DNA from 2 places in the Solibacillus daqui genome. Region 1 is predicted to be linked to the other one. Evidence: riboswitches for the same ligand, from Rfam matches in the RefSeq annotation. Region 1 holds a riboswitch; the other holds the start of a gene.

Region 1 (4,440 bases):
GAGCATATATTCATATATAAATATTAATACATTTTAAATTTTTTGTCAATTTAGAAGATAAAATCTCACAATAAGCATTTACAAAATTCGGAAAATAGTGCATGCAGATCATACAATTCGTTATGCTACGCTACGGGGCATGCTTTCCTGGGGGCGTGGCGGCAAGTATATAGTGGATTTTCCGCGCACGCTTTATCCCCAAGGAGTCCGCCCCTTCACTTCGCGGCACTCTACTATAAAACTAAAGTTTGTTTTTATTACTAAGCTTTTAAATGGAGTGTGTAGAATCGAACATTGTAATTGAAATAAAGTCTATTTTCGTCTAAGAATATTTTTATTTTGAGACAATCAAAATCGCTAATTTTTATTTGCAGAGATAACGTTTGATCCAAAATACAATACTGTAAACAGCGACATATTTTATTCTTCCCCGCCGCCTCGCGTTAGCGCAAGCGGCAGCATTGTCCTCTTTTAACTAAATTCACACGCAACATTTTAGTTTGGCGGGCCTTGCATGCGGCATTAAAGACAGTAGTATGGACACGTACCACGTGGTCATAATGCTGTCATGCCGTGCCCGCCGAAAATAAGTAACACTATACTTAATCCATTTTTTAGAAGTGAATTTTCTCATTATGAGAAAAAATAAAAAAGGATGAGCAGTATTACTACTCATCCCCCAAAAAATTATTTAAACAGTTGATTTAAATTGGCCATTTCAATTGCTGAAATCGCGCTGTCATACCCCTTGTTACCGGCTTTCGTACCAGCTCGTTCAATAGCTTGTTCTATATTTTCTGTCGTCACAATGCCGAAAATAATTGGTACTCCTGTATCTAAAGACACTTTTGCAATACCTTTTGCGGCTTCATTACACACATAATCATAATGCGTTGTTGCCCCACGAATGACCGTTCCTAAACCAATTACTGCATCATATTGTTTAGTTTCTGCCATTTTTTTCGCGATAAATGGTACCTCAAACGCACCTGGTACCCATGCGATATCAATATTTTCTTCGTTTACATCATGACGCTTTAATCCATCTAATGCACCCGATAAAAGTTTATCATTAATAAATTCATTAAAACGTCCTACAACGATTCCAATTTTAAGTTGTGTTCCAATTAATTGTGCTTCAAAAATTTTACCCATTATGCTGCTCCTTTTTAAACAAGTGATAGTTTTACGTAGTGTGTTAATTGTTCGATTGAAATTAGTTTCATATCCCATTTCGCTGCCAATTGTTCTAGTTGTGGCAGTCTTGCCATTGTGCCGTCTTCGTTTAAAATTTCACAAATAACTGCCACTTCAGCACTCTTACAAAGTTTTGCTAAGTCAACTGCAGCCTCTGTATGACCACGACGCACAACAACTCCACCTTCTTTTGCAATTAGCGGGAAAATATGACCTGGTCTTTTAAAATCCTCTGCCGTATTCGTTCCATCCAATAACGCATGGATTGTATCAGAACGTTCAAATGCGCTAATACCAGTTGTCGTTGTTTTGTAATCAATACTTACGGTAAAAGCCGTACCATGATGATCAGTATTCGCTTCAACCATTGGTGTAAGTGCAAATTTGTCAGCAATTTTTGTACTAATCGGTGTACAAATTAACCCTCGACCATGCATAGCCATGAAATTAATATTTTCAGGTGTCGCATGTTCGCCTAACATAATAAAATCTCCCTCATTTTCACGATTTTCATCATCGACAACAATGATAATATCGCCTTTTTTAAGCGCATGGATTGCTTCTTCTACTGTATGCATTTGTCCCTCTCCTTAAAATCCATTTCTTTTTAGGAAATCGCGTGTCACATTGGATGATTTAGCTTGCACATGCTGTTTCACATATTTACCAAGCAAATCCGTTTCCACATTGACTTGCTCCCCGACCTTTTTCATTCCTAGTACGGATTGATGACTTGTATGAGGGATGAGGGATACAGTTAGCATATTTTTTTGAAGTGCAAAAATCGTTAAACTTGTGCCATCAAGTGTAATTGATCCTTTCACAATACAGTTTTCAAGTAAACCATCTGCTACTGTTAGGTCTACATAGATCGCATTTGAAATTGTTTTTTTACTTTTGATCGTTGCAATACCATCGACATGGCCGCTTACAAAATGCCCGCCAAATCGGCCATTAGCATGCATTGCTCGCTCTAAATTTACAGGCATACCTTTTTGTAATGAAGTTAAATTTGTTGCATGAAACGTTTCTGGCATAACATCTGCATAAAAGCGGTCGCTTGAAAACTGTGTAACGGTTAAGCACACACCATTCACCGCAATGCTATCTCCTAACTGCACATCACTTAACACCTTAGTTGCCTTAATCTCTAGCTGCATCGCATCGGTACCCATATTTATTTTTTCGATGGTTCCGATTTCTTCAATGATTCCTGTAAACAACCTACTCACCTCATATCAATTATCTTGAACATAAAAAACCCCGTACGAAATGCGTCGGAGTTTGATGAGAGGTAAAATTGGCATCGTCAAATAAGACTTCTGATTGTATTTTTTCAAAAATCTCGCACAATGCTTCCTTCTCCCATCCAGACTATACTGTCGGCTTTGGATTCGCACCAAATCCTGCACACACAAAGTGGCTCGCGGGCTTAGAGATACCTCATCACCGCCGATTGGGAATTTCACCCGACCCCGAAGGAAATGTATTAAAATTGTGAAATAAAAAAATCCCTATACTCAGGGTACAGGGATTGAATACATAGCCAAATAAGCCTCATTTTTACGTTAAAAAATGATGCGTAAATTTTACCCACCCTAAAATCGGTGTGGCAAAAAAGCTTTTTGAAAGTATTACATTTTCAAAAAGTGCTACGATTCCTTCTCCCATCCAGACTATACTGTCGGCTTTGGATTTACACCAAATCCTGCACACACAAAGGTGGCTCGCGGGCTTAGAGTTACCTCATCACCGCCGATTGGGAATTTCACCCGACCCCGAAGGAATTTATTTAATTTCGTATGTTATTGTAACATATCTTTTGAAAAAGAAAAGATTTTATTAATAATATTGCCTTTTTTATTTTCAGATTGTTCATAAAATTGGACAACATTTATAGTATAATAGCACTTCTATTGTCTATTACAAAATTTTACACAAGGAGAACATTCGATGGAAAATTGGGATGTATACGATCAACACCGCAACAAAACAGGCAAAATCATTACAAGAGGTAGTGAAATGGCGGACGATGAATTTCATGTCGTTGTGCACGTATGTATCTTTAACAATCAAGGTGAGATGTTAATTCAGCAGCGCCAACCATTTAAAGTGGGCTGGCCAAACTATTGGGATGTTTCATGTGGAGGTAGTGCGATCACTGGGGACACGAGCCAACAAGCTGCCGCGCGTGAGCTATTTGAGGAACTTGGAATTTGGTACAATTTCGAAGAGATGCGCCCACAGCTGACAATTAATTTTGAACGTGGCTTTGATGATTATTATTTAATTGAGCATGAAGTAAATTTAACAGAACTTGTCCTTCAGCCAGAGGAAGTACAAGCTGTGAAATGGGCATCAAAGGATGAGATATTACAAATGATGCAGGAAGAAACATTCATTCCGTTTTATGAGCATTTTATTCATTTGCTTTTTGATATGCGCCATCAATATGGAACTTTAACAAAAATCTCGTTCAAGTAATTGCTGAACGAGTTTTTGATTTGAGTACTGTTATTGTTTTTGAAATTTTTCATCAAGTAGCAATTGATAGGATTGCTCCAAAAATCCATCGAACGGGAATTCTTTATTCTGTATTTTCTTCAGTAATCGTTCTTTCGCTTGTATAGCTTGCTCATTTCCCACCGTATTTAAGTACTTTTACTTCTAAGGGCTTTCTCATATTATTTCACCTTTCGATGTAGTATTGGGAAAAGTATCGTTTAGTATTGGCTGTGTAATCGTATTATTTTTCCAATCATCGTAAATGGCTGCATACAACATAGAATCAGAAATTGTTCCATCTTCGTTTTCCCAAGCATTTCGTAAATAGCCTTCCTTGACAAAATTGCCCTTTATGAAGCACTTTTGCATTGCAATATTATCTGCTCTTGTATAAGCTTCAATTCGAATTTTCTCGAGTTCACCAAACAAATAATCTTGAAGCCACTGTAATACTTTTACACCAATTCCCTTACCTCGCACGTTTTCGATAAGACGAATATCGAATAGTGGAATTGAATCATCGATATCATCTATTACAAGTATCCCAACTTTTTGTTGCTCAGAAATAATCCAAAATGTCTCTCTTCCATCGCTATAATAGCCTTTTTCTGCGGCATTTCGAATCGATTGTCTCTCAAGCCTAGCGTTCGCATGATATGGCCAATCATTCGAACACAGTAGCTCTACTAAATCCTCAATTTCCGACTTAAATTTTTGAATATTCATTCATTTTAACCC
Region 2 (4,440 bases), 1.2 Mb from region 1:
AGTGAAACAAAGGCCCTGCTAACGCTAAAATAATCAACACAATCGCTAATGGATATAAGAACAATAATACCGGAATCGCATATGTAATAATGTTTGTTAATCCAAAGTTCGCAATTGTAAATGACACCACACATAGTACAATTACAAATACTTTATAGCTAATTTTCGGGAACACCTCATGGAAAAACTCACTACAAGATGTAATTAGCCCGATGCTCGTCTTTAAACATGCTAGCACAATAATAACCGCTAATAAAATCGCCCCATAAGAACCAAAATAATGATCCGCAACTGCAGCGAAAATTTGTCCGCCATTATCAAACGTACCGATCAATGTCACACTAGATGCACCCATATAAGCAATTAGCCCATAAATAAGCATCATTAAAGCCATCGCAAAAATTCCTGATTTCCACGTTGCTTTTGCAATTTCTTTTTTATCTGTAATACCAGTCCGTTTAATCGCATTAATAACAATTATCCCAAATGCCAATGACGCAAGGGCGTCCATCGTATTGTAACCCTCTTTAAAGCCCGTCATAAACGCTTCGTTAATATAGCTACCCGTAGGCTCAACAAAACTACCCATCGGTGAAAATAAACTGATACCAATTAAAATAAATAGGAAAATTAAAAATGCTGGCGTTAAATATTTTCCGATAATGTCCATAATTTTCGCCGGATTTAACGAAAAATAAAACACAATCGCAAAGAACACAAAACTAAATACCGCTAGCCAAATTTTCGTTTGTGCTGGATCAATAAACGGCTCAAACCCTACTACAAACGGTACAGTTGCAGTACGCGGAATCGCAAAGAATGGCCCAATTGTTAAATATAATGCCAAGGCAAAGACTAGCCCAAAAATCGGATGAACCTTACTCCCTAAATCACGTAGTCCATTACTTCCCGATAAGCCAATCGCCAATATCCCTAAAAATGGCAATCCAATCGCCGTTACTAAAAAGCCTGTTAGCGCAAACCAATAGTTTGTCCCAGCTAACTGCCCCATTTGGATTGGGAAAATTAAATTACCCGCCCCAAAAAACATACCGAACAGCATCGTTCCGATCACTGCGTATGTTGAAAATGGTATTTTTTTCTCCATTTCATTCGCTCCCATGATGTTTTCTACGTTGTCTAATAAACGAAATATATTGATTTTTACAACAATAGTCATTATGATAACAGGCTATTACGTCGAATACAATAGCGAATAGTTATTCTTAACCGCGTATCCTAGAATATTATCCCCCTTTTATGTAATAAAAAATACAAAAAAGCTATAGAATACAGCAAAACACTGCATCTCTATAGCTTGTTATAAATTATTTAAAGTGAATATTGTTTACGTTGATTTTCAATCCACACACGCATTGTACGATAGAGCATTGTTACCACGACTAACATTATCACACCTTTGACAATGTTAAACGGTAAAATCCCTAAGACAACAGTTTCATACATATTATATTCAAAGCCTAGTAAATACGTGTAAAGTGGTAAAAATGCTACATAGTTTAATACCGCCATACCTAGTGACATTACTACTGTCGAAACAACTAGACCTGACATTAACCCTTTTACTGAAGGGAATTTTTTATAAATGAAGTACGCTGGTAAAATGAATAATACACCTGTCGCAAAGTTCGCCATATGTCCTACTGGTATACCCTCTGGCGCTCCTGTATAAATCCAATCTAGTACGTTTTTTACTAGCTCGACCATAATACCGGCAACCGGCCCCATTGTAATAGCCGCAATTAATGCTGGCACATCACTGAAATCAATTTGTAAAAACACCGGGAACCATGGTAGCGGGAAATTTAATAACATCAATATGAATGATACCCCACTAAGCATCGCAATCGTTACGAACGAGCGTAACTTTAAACTTCTTTTTTGCATTTGCAATCTCTCCTCTTTGCTGATTCAGTCTCGCAAGAAGAAAGGACGATTCACTTCATTCCACGAAAAAACCCTTATGCACAAACAAGCATAAGGGAGAAATAGGCACACTTAAATAAAGGGTCTATTCGCATTGTTGTAGTATGAGACCAATTTCGTGTATGCAAAAAATATCCCACAATTTGCATAAGAAAAAATTGGCACTACGAACAAGCGACATTTTCATAAAATGACGACCGTACCTTCACCTTCTCCCATCCAGACTATACTGTCGGCTTTGGAATCTCACCAAATCCTGCACACAAATTGTGGCTCGCGGGCTGAAAAAGCTTTGACGCAACGTCCTCCAAGTAAATGGTCAGAAGTTGACACTTTTATTACCGCCGGTCGGGAATTACACCCTGCCCCGAAGATGAATCAATATGAAATTTGTTCGTAAAGTACGAATAACTTTACTACAATTACTATTATAAAATAAAAAACGGAATTGTAAAGACCTTTGCTTACAATTCCGAGTAAATTTATTTGATTAGATTCATTACGATCCGACGTAATTACCTCCAGATTTTTTTTAGCACGCTTGAAAAACACTTCTAAAAAAATCTGTGACATCCGCAAGGGGCATTAGGTCAACACGAAGTTGATCACGAAGGCGTTAGCACAGGACGTGACGCTTTTAGCCTTCGTACCACAATTCAGTCGAGGATTTAGACCCTGCTGAATCAAGTTAAAAGTTATATAAAACGATATTCGCTCCTATTGGCTTCTCTAAAGGCTTTGTGAAGTCAAAACCACTCCAATTATCTTGTACAATATGTTCAAATTTAATTTGTTTATCGAAACTTGCTGCCGTTAATAGCATTCCTTCAATCATACGCATCGCTGCTGTTGGCTCAAATTGTTCTAAATCAAGCGGCTGATCGAATGTAATCGTTACAATATTATCTTTTACTTCTGTATTAAATGTCACATCAGGTAAAATGGCTGATTGATATAGATCATTTGATTCAACTGCCATATTGTTTAATGCTTCTTCAACTGTTGAAAAGCTCGTATGGAAATTTGGGCTTAAATAATATGAGCCATCTTGTTTCTGATAGACAAAATAATTGTATTGTCTTTGTTCACCTTGTAATTGAATTGGCTCTGTCAAATTACCCAAATGATTGAAAAATAAAGGTTCACCTTGTTCATTTTCAAGCTGTACTTCCTTATAAGCATCTCCAAACGTATTGATTAATGCTCCGGTATAATTTGAAATGTTTGCTGAACTTGCATCATAATTATGTCCATCAGGTAATGTATGAATTATTCCGTCCTCTTGTTCATGAAATGTTCCTTTAAATGGGTGATACTCACTAAAGCCTAAAGCTGTTTCATCTATTTTCGATGCAAATGTTTCATACAATTGCAAATTCGTTGGATGATCTGTGCCTACTTTATTTAAAACGATATCATTTGGGATTAAAAAACTTACTGGAATACTTTCTGTACCAACTGATAAGCCCATTTCAAATAATGTAACACCTTCTAATTGCGATTCGTATACAAGTGTTTGTTGTGTCGTCGCATTTACAAAAGCACGCGTTGTCATCAATGAAGATTCCTCAGATTGGTCAGCCATTTTTGCTTCCATAGCGTCACTAGTTGATTCCTTTTCTCCTTCATCACGCGCACTGTTTTCCATTGAAATCGAGTTGTTCCCTATAAATTGTGAACCTATTAATACTAAAATAAATAATGACGCAATCGAGGCAATTAATGGTGTCCAGCGAATTCTTTTTTGTGCTACTTTTTGTAATTGAGGCGGTTTTTCATCAAATGCGCCTTCATCAATTAAACGCTGTAGTACTACATCTTTTGTTCGAAGATCATTTACTTTCGGCGCTTGTTTGAAAAGGTTTTCTAAATTCTCATCATCCCATTGCTCCTTGTTCATAATGAATCGCCCCCCTTTCCATCTTGCTGCTCCAATATTAAACGTAAATTTTTTAATGCCCGGTGCTGCGTTGTTTTTACTTTCCCTTGAGTCCACCCTAAAATTTCGGCAGTCTCCTGAATCGACAATTCTTGCATAAAGCGCATAATAATGACCATTTTTTGATCACCTGTACATTGTTCTAACGCTTCTAGTAATTGCCTAAGCTGATCACTTAACTCTACAAACTGTTCTGGTGATGGGCTATGTGATACGAGCTGCTCTGTCTCCCAATCAAATGCGGTAAATGCATGTTTATCCCGAACCTGCTTTTTTCGGAAGTAATCAATTGCAACATTTTTCGCAATGGAAAATAGCCAGGTTTTTTCGCTGCTTTTCCCTTCAAATCGGTCATAGGCATTCAATACTCTTATATAAACTTCATGAGAAAGATCTTCAGCAGCTGTGCGGTTTTTCACAATATAATACAAAAAGTTAAAAACATCGTGATGATACATATCGTATAACCGATGGAAAATGGATTGTTGCACCCATCCCACCTCCATTTCAATAATTTGTCGTCTCAATGCAAAAAAAGTTACATGTTGTAACAA

The links. A riboswitch is a leader RNA that binds a small molecule or an ion and turns the genes downstream of it on or off. The one in region 1 is predicted to bind FMN.
Region 2: it holds a riboswitch for FMN, as region 1 does, so the genes downstream of both, O7776_RS05765 (ECF transporter S component) here and ribE (riboflavin synthase) in region 1, are expected to answer to the same signal.

What each region holds. Positions count from the first base shown of each region.
Region 1 is NZ_CP114887.1:2,421,477-2,425,916, forward strand. It holds gene ribH (6,7-dimethyl-8-ribityllumazine synthase) at 688-1,155, opposite strand; partial or broken gene ribB (3,4-dihydroxy-2-butanone-4-phosphate synthase) at 1,191-1,775, opposite strand; gene ribE (riboflavin synthase) at 1,788-2,420, opposite strand; FMN riboswitch at 2,551-2,684, opposite strand; FMN riboswitch at 2,853-2,987, opposite strand; gene O7776_RS11775 (NUDIX hydrolase) at 3,151-3,681, shown strand; gene O7776_RS11780 (GNAT family N-acetyltransferase) at 3,877-4,428, opposite strand.
Region 2 is NZ_CP114887.1:1,220,748-1,225,187, reverse strand. It holds gene brnQ (branched-chain amino acid transport system II carrier protein) at 1-1,108, opposite strand, end outside; gene O7776_RS05765 (ECF transporter S component) at 1,333-1,908, opposite strand; FMN riboswitch at 2,151-2,326, opposite strand; gene O7776_RS05760 (hypothetical protein) at 2,636-3,847, opposite strand; gene O7776_RS05755 (RNA polymerase sigma factor SigX) at 3,844-4,377, opposite strand.